DNA from 2 places in the Rhodococcus antarcticus genome. Region 2 is predicted to be linked to the other one. Evidence: riboswitches for the same ligand, from Rfam matches in the RefSeq annotation. Region 2 holds a riboswitch; the other holds the start of a gene.

Region 1 (7,199 bases), 1.2 Mb from region 2:
CGGAGACCACCTCGTCGACGTCCACCCAGCCCCAGTGCAGCGGGTAGGTGAACTCGTCCAGCACGTAGAAGCCGTGGGCCTCGCTGCGCAGCCGTCGGGCGATCTCGGCCCAGCCCTCGCGCGCGGCCCCGGCGTGGTCCTCCTCGGTGCCCTGCTTGCGGGTCCAGCTCCAGCCCTCGCCCATCTTGTGCCACTCGACCGGCGCGCCCTGGCCGGTGTCGGTGTGCACCTGGTCGAGCGCGCGGAACGCGGCCTCCTCGCCGACCTTCCACTTGGCGCTCTTGACGAACTGGAACACCCCGATGGGAAAGCCCTGGTTCCAGGCGCGCAGGGCGAGGCCGAAGGCGGCGGTGGACTTCCCCTTCATCTCCCCGGTGTGCACGACGAGCAGCGGGGCGTTGCGTCGCTGACGGGTGGTGAGACCGTCGTCGGGAACGCTGGTCGGAACTCCCTGGGGCACGGGTGGACTCCTTACGCTGCGGCGGCGCGGACGACGCCGCCGACCTGCTCGGCGGACAGCTCGTCCAGGCGCACGCACGCGGCGCCCAGGCTGGTGGCGAGCTCGGCGGCGAGTCCGAGGCGGACCACCCCGGACTCGCAGTCGATGACGACGGCAGCCGTGCCCCGGGCCCGCAGCAGCCCCGCGGCGGCCTGCGCACGGGGCACCGGGTCGGTTCCGCCGGTGGCGCGGCCGTCGGTGAGCACCACGAGCAGCGGGCGCCGCTGGGGGTCGCGGACGGCCTCGCTGGCCAGGACGCGCCGCGCCTCGAGCAGCCCGGCCGCCAGCGGGGTGCGCCCCCCGGTGGTCATGCGGCGCAGGCGGGTGGCGGCGGTGTCCACCGAACCGGTGGGCGGGAGCACGAGCTCTGCCGTCGAGCCGCGCAGGCTGATGACCCCGACCTTGTCCCGGCGCTGGTAGGCATCGCGCAGCAGGCTCATCGCCGCCCCGGTCACGGCGGTGAGCCGGTCGCGGGAGGCCATCGAGCCCGAGGCGTCGACCACGAAGAGCACGAGGTTGCCCTCACGGCCCTCGCGGACGGGCCGGCGGAGATCGGTCGCGTCCAGCCGCAGCGGCCCGTCGGTGCGGCCGCGAGAGCCCTGGTGCGGGGCGGCGGCGAGGACGGTGTGCACCAGGTGCAGCCCACGACCGGTCCCGGTCTGGGATCGCACGGTGCGGCCGGTGTCCGAGCGGGAGCGGGAACGCCGTCCGGGGGCACCCTCACCCAGACCAGGGACCTCGAGGCGCCGGGTGCGGAACTGCGCCCCGGGCTCGCCCGCGGGCCGCTCCTGCGGGGCGGGCTGCTCGGGGCTGGGCGGTGCCTCGGCCTCCCCGGCGGGCTCACCGTCGGCAGCGTCACCCTCGACGGCGTCTCCGTCGACGGCGGGCTGCTCCGGCGCGGGGCCGTCGGTCGGGTCGGGCTCGCCGCCACCCTCGGGCGGGGTCGGGTCCGGATCGGGTTCTCGCTCCTGCGCGTGCTCGGCGGCGTCGCGCATCGCCTCGTCGAGCTGCTCGGGCTCGATGCCCGGGGCGTCGAAGGGGTCGCGGCGGCGGCGGTGCGGCAGGGCGAGCTCGGCGGCCACCCGGACGTCGGTCTCGTCCACGCTGGCGGCACCCCGCCAGGCGGCGTGGGCCAGCGCGGTGCGGGCGAGGACCAGGTCCGCGCGCATGCCGTCGACGTCGAAGCTCGCGCACAGGGCAGCGATCCGGCGGAGCTCGCCCTCGGTGAGGACCACGTGCGGCAGCCGGGCGCGGGCGTCTAGGATCTGCTGGGCGAGCACGCCATCGGCCTCGGCGTAGCGGGCGGCGAAGGCGTCGGCGTCGTCCTCGTAGGCGAGGCGGCGGCGGACGACCTCGACCCGGACGGCCACCTCGCGGGAGGCCGCGACCTCCACGGCCAGGCCGAAGCGGTCGAGCAGCTGGGGGCGGAGCTCGCCCTCCTCGGGGTTCATGGTGCCGACGAGGACGAACCGGGCGTCGTGGCTGTGGCTGACGCCGTCGCGCTCGACGTGCACCCGGCCCATGGCGGCGGCGTCGAGCAGCACGTCCACCAGGTGGTCGTGCAGCAGGTTGACCTCGTCGACGTAGAGCACGCCCTCGTGCGCCGCGGCCAGCAGGCCGGGCTGGAAGGCGGCCTCACCGTCGCGCAGCACCCGCTGCAGGTCCAGCGAGCCGACGACGCGGTCCTCGGTGGCGCCGATGGGCAGCTCGACCAGGCGGCCGTGCGGCATCAGCGCGGCCAGCGCCCGGACCACGGTCGACTTCGCGGTGCCCTTCTCCCCGCGCACCAGCACCCCGCCGATCCCGGGGTGCACCGCGTTGAGCAGCAGCGCGAGCCGCAGCTGGTCCTGGCCGACGACGGCCGAGAAGGGGAAGCCCTGCATGGTCTGTGTCCTGTCCTCGGGTGTCCGCGCCCGTGGTGGGGTGATCGACGAGGGGCCGCAGTGCTCTGGCTCGGGTGCTGGGCACCCTCACAGTGGCGGGACCGCGCCGGAGTCGCACCGGCTTCCCTGCCCACCCCTCGAACTGGCGCCCTGATCCTGTCAGACCCCGGCCGCACCGCCCGCACCCGTCGCCCCGGCGGTTTGCGCGCACCGGCGTTCCGGAACCGGGGTCAGCCGCGGCGCAGCGGGACGTGCGCGATGCCGTCCTCCACGCGCTCCTCGCCATCGGGGACGAAGCCGTACTGGGCGTACATGTCCACCAGGTAGGCCTGGGCGTCGAGCACGCACGGCATGGACCCCACCTCGGCCAGGGCGGCCTGGAGCACCCGCTTGGTGTGGCCCTGGCCGCGGGACGCCGCCGCCGTGCACAGCCGGCCCAGGCGGAACCGCTCGCCGCCGTCGTGCTCCTCGAGCAGCCGGGCGGTGCACAGGACCTGCCCGTCCTGCTCGATCCAGACGTGCCGGGTGTCGCTGAGCAGGTCCTTGCCGTCGAGCTCGGGGTAGGCGCACTTCTGCTCGACGACGAACACCTCCACCCTCAGCTCGAGCAGCTTGTAGAGCATCGCCGTGTCGAGGTCGGCGGCCCAGGCGCGGTGCAGGGTGGGGTTCACCACGTGTGGGTACCACAGCAGCACCCACCCCGGGTGGACGAGCGGGCCACCGCACTACCATCGCCGCCCATGGGCAACTGGGTTCCGGACATCCTCGGCGACGGCTACGAGCAGTGCACCCTCGAGCTGGGGCCCGACCCCGACGGCGAGGGCGACGTGGTGGCCACCCTGGTCCGGCACACCTCCGCGACGCCGTCGACCCGCGGTGCCGTCCTCTACGTGCACGGCTACACCGACTACTTCTTCCAGACCGGGCTCGCCGAGCACCTCGCCGCCCAGGGCCTCGCGTTCTTCGCCCTCGACCTGCGCAAGTGCGGCCGCTCGATCCGTCCCGGCCACACCCCGCACTACACGACCGATCTCGTGCAGTACGACCAGGAGCTCGACCGGGCGCTGTCGATCATCCGCGCCGAGCACGCCAGCGTGGTGGTGGTCGCACACTCCACCGGCGGGATCATCACCCCGCTCTGGCTGGACCGCCGCCGCGACCGTGGCCAGACCGGGGTGCAGGGCCTGGTGCTCAACAGCCCGTGGTTCGACCTCCAGGGCCCGCCCTACTACCGCCACGTCGGCACGCTGGGGATCGACCTCGTCGGGCGCCTGGACGGCATGCGTCTGCTCAACAAGGACGAGGCCGACGCCTACGGGGTGAGCCTGCACGCCAGCCGTGAGGGCGAGTGGGACTACGACCTGGAGTGGAAGCCGCTCAACGGGTTCCCCGTGCGGCTGGGCTGGCTGAGGGCGGTGCGCCGCGGGCACGCGCAGCTGCACCGCGGGCTCGACGTCGGGTGCCCGTCGCTCGTGCTGCGGTCGGTGCGGACCCGGTTCGCCACCCACTACACACCGGAGGTGGACACCGCTGACGCCGTGCTCGACGTGCGGCAGATCGCGCGCTGGGCCGGCTGCCTCGGCGGGCGGACGTCCGTGGTGCCGCTCGACGGGGCCCGGCACGACGTCTTCCTGTCCCAGGAGCCGGCGCTGACGGCGGCGTACGCCGAGCTCACCGCGTGGCTGGACGCCACCGTCCCCGCCTCAGCGCCGGGTGGTCACGGAGCTCAGTCGCCCTCGAGCTCTCCCTCCAGCTGCAGGTAGGTGGCCTTGAGCTGCGCGATCGTGGCGGGGTCGGGCTCGGCCCACATGCCGCGCTCCGCCGCCTCGAGCAGCCGCTCGGAGATCCCCCGCAGCGCCCACGGGTTGGACTTCTCCATGAACGAGCGCACCTGCGGGTCGAACACGTAGGCCTCGGACAGCTTCTCGTACATCCAGTCCTGCACCACCCCGGCCGTGGCGTCGTAGCCGAACAGGTAGTCCACCGTGGCCGCGAGCTCGAAGGCGCCCTTGTACCCGTGACGCTGCATGGCCGTGACCCACTTGGGGTTCACCACCCGCGAGCGGAACACCCGCAGGGTCTCCTCCCCCAGCGCCCGGGTCTTCACCGCGTGCGGCACGGCCGAGTCCCCCACGTAGGCAGCGGGATCGGAGCCGGTGAGGTGGCGGACCATCGCCACCATGCCCCCGTGGTACTGGAAGTAGTCGTCGGAGTCGACGATGTCGTGCTCGCGGGTGTCCACGTTCTTCGCGGCCACCTGGATGCGGGCGAAGCTGCGCTCCATGTCCCCGCGTGCCGGGGCCCCGTCGAGGCCCTTGCCGTAGGCGTAGCCGCCCCAGGTGGCGTACACCTCGGCCAGGTCGGCGTCGTCGCGCCAGTTCCGTGCGTCGATCAGGGGCAGCAGGCCCGCCCCGTACGCGCCGGGCTTGGAGCCGTAGATGCGGGTGGAGGCGCGGCGGGCGTCCCCGTGCTCGGCCAGGTCGGCCCGGTAGCTGGCGGCGACGAAGTTCTCCCCGTCGTCCTCCGGCAGCTCGGCCACCGCCCGCACGGCGTCGTCCATCAGGGTGATGACGTGCGGGAACGCGTCGCGGAAGAAGCCGGAGATGCGGACGACGACGTCCACCCGGGGGCGACCCAGCTCGGCCAGCGGCACCACCTCGAACCCGGTGACCCGGCGGCTGGCGTCGTCCCAGGTGGGCCGGCAGCCGAGCAGGGCGAGCACCTCGGCGATGTCGTCGCCCTGGGTGCGCATGGCCGAGGTGCCCCACACCGTCAGGCCCACCGAGCGCGGGACCTCCCCGGTGTCGGCCACGTGCCGGGCGATCAGCGAGTCGGCCAGCGCGACCCCGACGTCCCACGCGTTGCGCGACGGGATGGCCTTGGGGTCCACGGAGTAGAAGTTGCGCCCGGTCGGCAGCACCGAGACCAGGCCCCGGGTCGGCGAGCCGGACGGGCCGGGCTCGACGAAGCGGCCGTCCAGGGCGCGGAGGGTGTTGGTGATCTCGTCGGTGGTCCGGGCCAGCCGCGGCACCAGCTCGTCGCGGGCGAACACCAGCACCCGGGCCACGTCGTCGCCCCACTCCTGGCTCACCGCGGGCAGGGCGACCACCAGCCCCATGGCTGTGTCCTCCACCCGGTCCAGCACCACCGAGGCGCGCTCGCGGCCCCCGCCGAGGGCTGCCGGCACCTGCAGCACCACGCCCGGGTCCGCGAGCAGGTCGTCCTCGCTGAGCCCGACGTGCGCGCACAGGGCGTTGCGCAACCCCGGCACCGCCCCGTGCACGCCGCCGAACACCTGCTTGGCCCGCAGGATCGCGAGCACGTCGGCGTGCAGCTCGGAGCCCTCCGGCGCCCGGCCGAGCACGTGCAGCCCGTCGCGGATCTGGACGTCCTTGACCTCGCAGAGGTAACCGTCCACGTGCAGCACGAAGTCGTCGAAGTCGTCCGGACCGGGGATCTCGTCCTGGTGCAGGTCGCGGTGCAGCTGGGCGGCGGTGACGAGCTCCCAGATCTGCTGGCGCAGGACGGGGACCTTGTCCGGGTCGAGCGCCGCGACGGTGGCGTACTCGTCGAGCAGCTGCTCCAGCTGGGCCATCTCGCCGTAGCTGTCCGCCCGCGCCATCGGCGGGATCATGTGGTCCACGACGGTGGCGTGCGCGCGGCGCTTGGCCTGGGTGCCCTCGCCGGGGTCGTTGACGATGAACGGGTAGACCAGCGGCACGTCGCCGAGCACCGCGTCCGGCGCGCAGTCCGCCGAGAGCCCGATCCCCTTGCCCGGCAGCCACTCCAGGGTGCCGTGCTTGCCCAGGTGGATCGCGGCGTCGATGCCGAAGCTGCGCCGCAGCCACAGGTAGGCCGCGAGGTACTGGTGGCTGGGGGCGAGCTCGGGGTCGTGGTAGATCGCCACCGGGTTCTCGCCGAAGCCCCGCGGCGGCTGGACGATGAGCACCACGTGACCGAAGCGCAGGGCCGCCACGTACAGCGAGTCCCCGTCGACGTAGAGGGTGCCCGGCGCCTGGCCCCAGGCCTGCTCCACCGAGGCGCGGAACCCGGACGGCATGCCCGCGAACCACTCCCGGTAGTCGGCGACCGGCACGCGCACCTCGGCGGCGGCCATCTGCTCGCTCGTCAGCCACTCCACGTCGTGCCCGCCGGAGGCGATCAGGCGGTGCACCAGGGCGTCGCCATCGATCATGTCCGGGTCGAAGCCACCCAGGTCGTAGCCGGCGTCGCGCAGGGCCTTGAGCAGCACCACCGCGCTGGCCGGGGTGTCCAGGCCGACGGCGTTGCCCACCCGGGCGTGCTTGGTGGGGTAGCTCGACAGCACGATGGCCAGCTTCTTGTCCGCGTTCGCCGTGTGCCGCAGCACCCCCAGGCGCACCGCGGTCCCGGCGAGGCGAGCGGCGCGCTCGGGGTCGGCGACGTACACCGGCACCCCGTCGGCGCCGAGCTCCTTGAACGAGAACGGCACCCCGATGAGGCGGCCGTCGAACTCGGGGATCGCGACCTGCATGGCGGCGTCCATCGGGGTCAGCGCCGCGCTGGAGTCCAGCCAGGCCTCACGGCTGGAGGTCAGGCACAGCCCCTGCAGCACGGGCACGTCGAGCTCGGCGAGCGCGCCGACGTCCCAGGCGTCCTCCGAGCCCCCGGCGCTGGCGGACTGGGCGACCGCCCCGCCCGCGGCCAGCACGGTGGTGACGAGCACGTCGCACTCCGCCAGCGCTGACCGGAGCCCGGCCGCGTCGTCGGCCGACAGCCCGCGCAGGGAACCGCACCACACCGGCAGCGGACGCCCCCCGGCGGCGGTGACGGCCTCG
Region 2 (7,199 bases):
GCGGCAGCAGCCCCAGCAGCGCCTTGACCATGGTGGACTTGCCGACCCCGTTGGGCCCGAGCACCGCCACGAACTCCCCGGCGCCGACGGTGAGGTCGACCCCGCTCCACAGCGTCCGACCCCCCACGCTCACCGCCGCCCCCGACAGCTCCACCACCGGGACGGGGAGGGCGGTGGCGGTCACCGGTGCAGTCTCCCGCACCGGCGCCCCGTGGGTGGGGGCGGCCGGTGTCACGCCGCGGCCTGGGCCAGTGCCGCCTCCAGCGCGGTGAGCTGAGCGGTCTGCCAGTCCTCCCAGCTCGCGGTGGCCGGGGTCATCGTCTCGGTGATGGTGCTGACGGGGATGCCCCTGGCCTTCGCCGCGTCGACCTGGGCCTGCACGTCGGGGGTCGCGTTCTGGGAGTTGTAGACGTAGACCTTGATCGCGCCGGTGCTGATCTGGGTGTCGATGGTGGACTTGTCCGCGGCGGTGGGCTCGGTGCCCTCGCTGATCGCGGTGAGGAAGTCCGGCGGGGTGAGCACGTCCAGGCCCAGCGCCGGCGCGAACATCGACACGATGCTCTCCGACGCCCCGATCGGGGTGCCGCTGTACTTCGCCCTGATGTCGGCGATCACGGCGTCGTAGTCCTTCAGCGCGGTGCCGGTGAAGGCGGCCTTCTGCTGGTCGTAGTACCCGCTGTTGGCCGGGTCCTTGGCCTGGTAGTCGGCGGTGATGGCGTCGACGACCTTGCTGACGTCGGCCGGGTTGTACCAGCGGTGCGGGTTGTCGCCCTCCTTCGCGCCCACCAGGTCCCCCACGGAGAGGTCGGTGCGCGTGCCGGAGGGGTTGGCGGCGGCGAGGTCGCCGGCCCAGACGTCGTAGCCGACACCGTTGACGATGGTCATGTCCGCCGTGGCCACCGTTCGGCCGTCGGAGGCGGTGGCCTCGTAGTCGTGGGGGTCTGCGTCCGGCGAGCTGATGATGCTGGTGACGTCGACCTTGTCGCCCCCCAGCTGGGCGGCGATGCTGCCCCAGAAGTTCTCCGCGGCGACGACCCGCAGAGGCCCGTCGCCGGCTGCCGCCGGGCTGGAGGAGGCCGTGCTGCAGCCGGCGAGGACGAGGGCCGCGGTGGCAGCGAGGGCGGGCAGTGCGAGGGTGGCGCGGCGCATCGTGGGAGCTCCTGGCGTGGTCGACGGAACAGGTCTTGTTGACGACGATAACCACTACGGGGGAGGCCGAAAAGTCGTCGACCACGCATGCTTCCGTCGCTGACCTGCAGGTCCGGCCGGCCCGGGGGGCGCCCGCCTACACCGGTCGCGCACGACACAGTCGCGCCCGCGGACGTATCGTGGCGGGATGACCACGCCCGCCGCCGTCACCCTCGACGAACGCCTCTGCCTGGCGCTCTACACCGCCTCCCGCGCGATGACCTCGCGCTACCGGCCCCTGCTGGGCGAGCTGGGCCTGACCTACCCGCAGTACCTCGTCATGGTCCTGCTGTGGGAGGAGGGTGACGCCTCCGTGGGCCAGGTCGGTGCACGGCTGGACCTCGAGTCCAGCACGCTCTCCCCCCTGCTCAAGCGGCTCGAGGCGATGGGGCTGGTCACCCGCACCCGGGCGAGCCGCGACGAGCGCTCGGTGACCGTCGGCCTGACCGCGGCCGGCCGTGGCCTGGAGGCCCGCGCCGCCCACGTCCCCGCCGCCATCTGCGACGCGACCGCCCTGACCACTCCGGGCCAGGCGGCGCTCGTCGCGCAGCTGCGCACGCTGGCGGTCGAGCTCGCGGCCTCCCTGGAGCCGTGAGCCCCTACCTGCGCACGTCTGAAGAAGTGTTCAGGCTTGCCGGCACCACGCCCGCCGGGCTACGCTCGCCGCGCCTCGGTGCTCGGGAATCCGGTGAGACACCGGAGCGGCCCTCGCCACTGTGAGCAGACGAGCTCGGACCATCTCGCCACTGGGTGCCACGCACCTGGGAAGGCGGTCCGGGCAGCGGAGCGAACCTCCGACGTCCGCGAGCCAGGAGACCGGCCGGGGCACGCTCGATCCCGTCCACGAGGTGCTGGAAGAGGAACTCCCTGTGTCGCTGACCCCTTCGTCGCTCACCGCTGTCCCCACCGTGTCCTCCGCCCGGCTGAGCCGCCCCGAGTGGCGCAGCGTCGCCGGTGTGCTCGGCGTCGTCCTCGTCATGAACGTCGTGGCCTGGGCGGTGCTCCTCGGAGCCGTCGTCCCCCAGAACCTGACGCTGGGGGCGCAGGTGTTCGGCGTCGGCCTGGGGGTCACCGCGTTCACCCTCGGGGTCCGGCACGCCTTCGACATCGACCACATCGCCGCCATCGACAACACCACCCGCAAGCTGCTCGCCGACGGGAGGAAACCGGTCTCGGTGGGCTTCTGGTTCGCCCTGGGCCACTCGACGATTGTCGTCATCCTCGCGGGACTCGTCGCGGTGGGGGCCAAGGTCGTCGGGACCCTGACCAACGCCGACTCCTCCGCCCACCAGGCCCTGGGCATCATCGGCACGTCGGTGTCCGGCACCTTCCTGCTGCTCATCGGAGTGCTCAACCTCGTCGCGATGGTCGGCATCGTCCGCGTCTACCGCCGCGCCCGCACGCAGGGCTACGACTCGAGCGCCCTCGACGCCGCGCTCGACGACCGCGGGTTCATCACCCGGCTCCTGCGCCCGCTGATGCGATCCATCCGCCACCCCGCGCAGATGTACCCGATCGGCCTGCTGTTCGGCCTCGGCTTCGACACCGCCACGGAGGTCACCCTGCTGGTGCTCGCCGGCGCGGGGGCGGCGGGCGGGCTGCCCTGGTACGCGGTGATGGTGCTGCCGCTGCTGTTCACGGCCGGCATGACGCTGTTCGACACCCTGGACGGCGCGTTCATGAACGTCGCCTACCGGTGGGCCTTTGCGAACCCGATCCGCAAGATCTACTACAACCTCACCATCACGGGCCTGTCGGTGGCCGTGGCCATCATCATCGGCGGCATCGAGCTGGTGGGGGTGTTCCACGCGAAGCTCGCGCTGGACGACCCGGTCACCAACGCCATCGCCCGGGTGGACCTCACGAACGTCGGCTTCATCGTCGTCGGGCTGTTCGTCGTGGTGTGGGCCGCTGCCGTCGCGTTCTGGAAGCTCGGCGGGGTCGAGCAGCGGTGGGCCCTGCCCGAGCGGGTGGGGACCGACGCGGACTGAGGGGTCAGGACGCGGAGGCGGTGCGGAGCCGGCCGGTCAGCGCCTGCAGCGCGTCACGCATCTCGGCCAGCGCCTCGCGGTCGAAGCCGGTGGCGGCCACCACCTGCTGCTGGGCGGCCGCTGCCCGGTCGCGCAGGGCCAGCCCGGCCGGGGTGACCGTCACCTGCACCGTCCGCTCGTCCTCCACCCGACGCCGACGCGTCAGCAGGCCCAGCCCCTCGAGGCGCTTGAGCAGCGGGGACAGCGTGCCGGAGTCGAGCTGGAGCCGGTGACCGAGCAACCCCAGCGTCACGCTGTCCTGCTCCCAGAGCACGAGCATCACCGCGTACTGCGTGTACGTCAGACCGATCTCGTCGAGCAGGGGGCGGTAGCAGCCGGTCATCGCTCGCGAGGCGGTGTTCAGGGCGAAGCACAGCTGCTCGTCGAGCACGAAGTCCTCCGTCGCGGTCACGCGCCGAGCGTACCGGGGCCGACGCCCCGGGAGCGAGAAACCGGGCGGCCGCACCCGGGCGTGCCCGTGGCAGGGGGGACGCCGCGGGGAGCCGCGGGAGGCTCAGGGCGTGCCGGGCCCCCCGTCCAGCGTGGACGACCGTGCCGCACGGTGGAGGACCCGCTGGTCAGCAGCGGCGCCTACGGTGAACCCATGGCCGTCTGCACACCCTGTCGGGAGCCGCACAGCGCCGTGCAGTGCGTGGACGCGGTCGCCGGACGCACCGGGGTGGCGCGTCGGTGCGTGTGCCAGCACCGCACCCGGGGTCCGGTGCTCCCGACCGCCGACGTGGCCCCCGGTCCCGAGTGCGAGGTGCCCCGGGCGCTGCGACCCCCCGCCCCGGGTGCCCGCTGGTCCGACGCGCCCCGCTCAGCCGCGGGCCATGTTCACGAAGCGTGAGTAGTGCAGCTGCGGCACCACGGTGATGGTGTCCGTGGGACCGTTGCGGTGCTTGCCCAGGATGAGGTCCGCCTCGCCGGCCCGCGGGTCGTCCCGGTCGCTCGCGTCGGGGCGGTGGATCAGGATCACCATGTCCGCGTCCTGCTCCAGCGAGCCCGACTCACGGAGGTCCGAGAGCATCGGCTTCTTGTCCGCGCGCTGCTCAGGGCCACGGTTGAGCTGGCTGATCGCGACCACCGGGACCTCGAGCTCCTTGGCCAGCAGCTTGAGGTGCCGGGAGAACTCGCTGACCTCCTGCTGGCGGCTCTCCACCTTCTTGCCCGAGCTCATCAGCTGCAGGTAGTCCACAACGATGAGCTTGAGCCCGTGGCGCTGCTTGAGGCGCCGGGCCTTCGCGCGGATCTCCATCATGGTCAGGTTCGGTGAGTCGTCGATGAACAGCGGCGCCTCGCTGATCTCGCTCATCCGCCGCGCCAGCCGGGTCCAGTCGTCGTCGGTCATCTTCCCCGAGCGCATGGCCCCGAGCTGGATCTGCGCCTCGGCCGAGAGCAGCCGCATGACGATCTCCGTGCGGCTCATCTCCAGGCTGAACACCACGCTCGGCATGCCGTGCTTGATGGAGCACGAGCGCACCCAGTCCAGTCCCAGGGTCGACTTGCCCACGCCGGGCCGCGCCGCGACGATGATCATCTGGCCGGGGTGCAGGCCGTTGGTGATCGCGTCGAAGTCGTCGATGCCCGTGGGGACGCCCAGCGACATGCCGCCACGGCTGGCGATGGCGTCGATCTCGTCCATGGTCGGCTGGAGCAGCTCCTCCAGGGCGACGAAGTCCTCGCTGGTGCGCCGCTCGGTCACCTCGTAGACCTCGGCCTGCGCCCGGTCCACCACCTCCGCCACGTCCTGGCCGTCCGCCCCCGCGTAGCCGTACTGCACGATCCGCGTGCCGGCCTGCACGAGCCGGCGCAGGATCGCCTTCTCCGCCACGATCTCGGCGTAGAAGCCTGCGTTGGCCGCCGTGGGGACGGTGGCGATGAGGGTGTGCAGGTACGGCGCGCCGCCCACGCGACGGAGCTCGCCACGACGGTCGAGCTCGGCGGAGATCGTGATGGCGTCCGCCGGCTCGCCCCGGCCGTAGAGGTCCAGGATGCAGTCGTAGACGGACTGGTGGGCGGGACGGTAGAAGTCGGCCGAGGCGAGCACCTCGAGCACGTCCGCGATGGCGTCCTTGCTCAGCAGCATGCCGCCGAGCACCGACTGCTCGGCGGCCATGTCCTGCGGCGGCTGGCGGCCGAAGTCCTCGCTGGGGGGCTCGGCCCTGGGGGCGCCCTGCGCCGGTGCGAGCGACCGTCCACGATCGTCGACCAGCGCCACGAGCGACCTCCTCCACCTCACCGAACGGATCCCGCCCGGTCTACCCACCAACCCCGACAGTTCCCGCGGTGCGCGCGGGGTCCGGGACCAGGTGACGGTAGGGCGCCGGAGGGGGCTGTCCAACCGCCCGTGTGCGCAGACCTGTGGAGCACGTGGGGACAACTCGGCGTGTCGGGACCAACTTGTGTGCACCACCTGGGGACAACCTGGGGACAACGGGAGTCGTCATCCACGTCCCTGCAGATCAGAGGGTATTTCTGGCGCTCAGGGCCTGGGGATGGAAACCCGTTGCGGCGTGTCGCTGGGGTTGACACGTCGGGCGTGTCCGGTGAACTCCCGGTGATGCCGCTCACCGGCCCGCGCGTCGTGCACAGCAGCTGTCCACAGCCCTGGTGGGCGGAGACCCGGACGCCGAGGACCCCCGTCGACCGGGGTCGACGGGGGTCCTGGAGCGGGCTGCACCCGCGTCTCGAGGCACGGCCGGGGCCGTGGTCGAGGGTCAGCTCGCGGCGACGACCTCGAGGGTGAACTGCGCGGTGACCTCGGGGTGCAGGCGCACCGTGATCGCGTGCTTGCCCGCGGACTTGATGTGCTCCGCCGGCAGCTCGATGGTGCGCCGGTCGAGGACCGGACCGCCCGCGGTCTTGACCGCGCCGGCGACGTCACCCGGGGTGACCGAGCCGAACAGCTTGCCCGACTTGCCGGCCGCACGGACCGGCAGCGACACGGCGAGACCCTCGAGCGCGGTCTTCACCTCGTTGGCGTGCTCGAGACCGCGGATGGCCCGGGTCTCCTGCGCGCGGCGGATGGACTCGACCTGCTTCTCGGCTCCGCGGGTGGCCTGGATGGCCAGCCCGCGGGGCAGCAGGAAGTTGCGGCCGTAGCCGTCCTTGACCTCGACCTTGTCCCCGGGCTCACCGAGGTTGGCGACGTCAGCAGTGAGGATGAGCTTCATGTCGTGTGCAGTCCTTCCTCGGTCAGCGACCGGTGGTGGTGTACGGGATGAGGGCGACCTCGCGGCAGTTCTTGACCGCCTGGGCGACCTTGCTCTGGTGCTGGACGCAGTTGCCGGTGACGCGGCGCGGCCGGATCTTGCCCCGGTCGCTGATGGCCTTGCGCAGCACCATCGTGTCCTTGTAGTCGATGAGCTCGACCTTGTCCTTGCAGAAGGCGCAGACCTTCTTCTTGATCGGCTTCTCTGGCGCCTTGGCCATGGAACTTCTCCTGATCTGTGACCCGACCGGTGCCCGGGGGCACTCGGTCGGGGTCCTGCGTGCGTGCGAGCCGGGCTGGGGGCCAGGCTCAGAACGGCGGCTCGTCGGAGGAGCCACCGGAACCACCGAAGGAGCCGCCGCCGGAGCTGGCCGGGGCCGAGCCCCACGGGTCGTCACCGCCGGCGGAGGAACCACCGGACGAGCCACCCCGGGAACCGGCACCGCCGCCACCACCGTTGCCGCCACCACCGTTGCCGCCACCGAACCCGCCGCCGCCGCCGTCACCACGGCTGGCCTTGTTGACCTTGGCCGTGGCGTACTTCAGGGACGGGCCGACCTCGTCGACCTCGAGCTCGATGACGGTGCGCTTCTCTCCCTCCTTCGTCTCGAACGACCGCTGCTGCAGCCGTCCGGAGACGATGACCCGCGAGCCGCGGGTGAGGGACTCGGCCACGTTCTCCGCGGCCTGGCGCCAGATGTTGCAGCGCAGGAACAGCGCGTTGCCGTCCTCCCACTGCGACGTCTGCGCGTTGTACTTGCGCGGGG

What was found. A riboswitch is a leader RNA that binds a small molecule or an ion and turns the genes downstream of it on or off. The one in region 2 is predicted to bind cobalamin.
Region 1: it holds a riboswitch for cobalamin, as region 2 does, so the genes downstream of both, RHODO2019_RS04705 (magnesium chelatase subunit D family protein) here and nicT (Nickel transporter NicT) in region 2, are expected to answer to the same signal.

Annotation. Positions count from the first base shown of each region.
Region 1 is NZ_CP110615.1:948,511-955,709, reverse strand. Features, by position in the region: gene cobO (cob(I)yrinic acid a,c-diamide adenosyltransferase) at 1-460, opposite strand, end outside; gene RHODO2019_RS04705 (magnesium chelatase subunit D family protein) at 472-2,382, opposite strand; cobalamin riboswitch at 2,422-2,544, opposite strand; gene RHODO2019_RS04700 (GNAT family N-acetyltransferase) at 2,613-3,005, opposite strand; gene RHODO2019_RS04695 (alpha/beta hydrolase) at 3,123-4,145, shown strand; gene cobN (cobaltochelatase subunit CobN) at 4,109-7,199, opposite strand, start outside.
Region 2 is NZ_CP110615.1:3,419,234-3,426,432, reverse strand. Features, by position in the region: gene RHODO2019_RS16725 (metal ABC transporter ATP-binding protein) at 1-184, opposite strand, end outside; gene RHODO2019_RS16720 (metal ABC transporter solute-binding protein, Zn/Mn family) at 232-1,149, opposite strand; gene RHODO2019_RS16715 (MarR family winged helix-turn-helix transcriptional regulator) at 1,337-1,783, shown strand; cobalamin riboswitch at 1,843-2,027, shown strand; gene nicT (Nickel transporter NicT) at 2,166-3,179, shown strand; gene RHODO2019_RS16705 (MarR family winged helix-turn-helix transcriptional regulator) at 3,184-3,561, opposite strand; gene dnaB (replicative DNA helicase) at 4,039-5,439, opposite strand; gene rplI (50S ribosomal protein L9) at 5,939-6,394, opposite strand; gene rpsR (30S ribosomal protein S18) at 6,417-6,653, opposite strand; gene RHODO2019_RS16685 (single-stranded DNA-binding protein) at 6,742-7,199, opposite strand, start outside.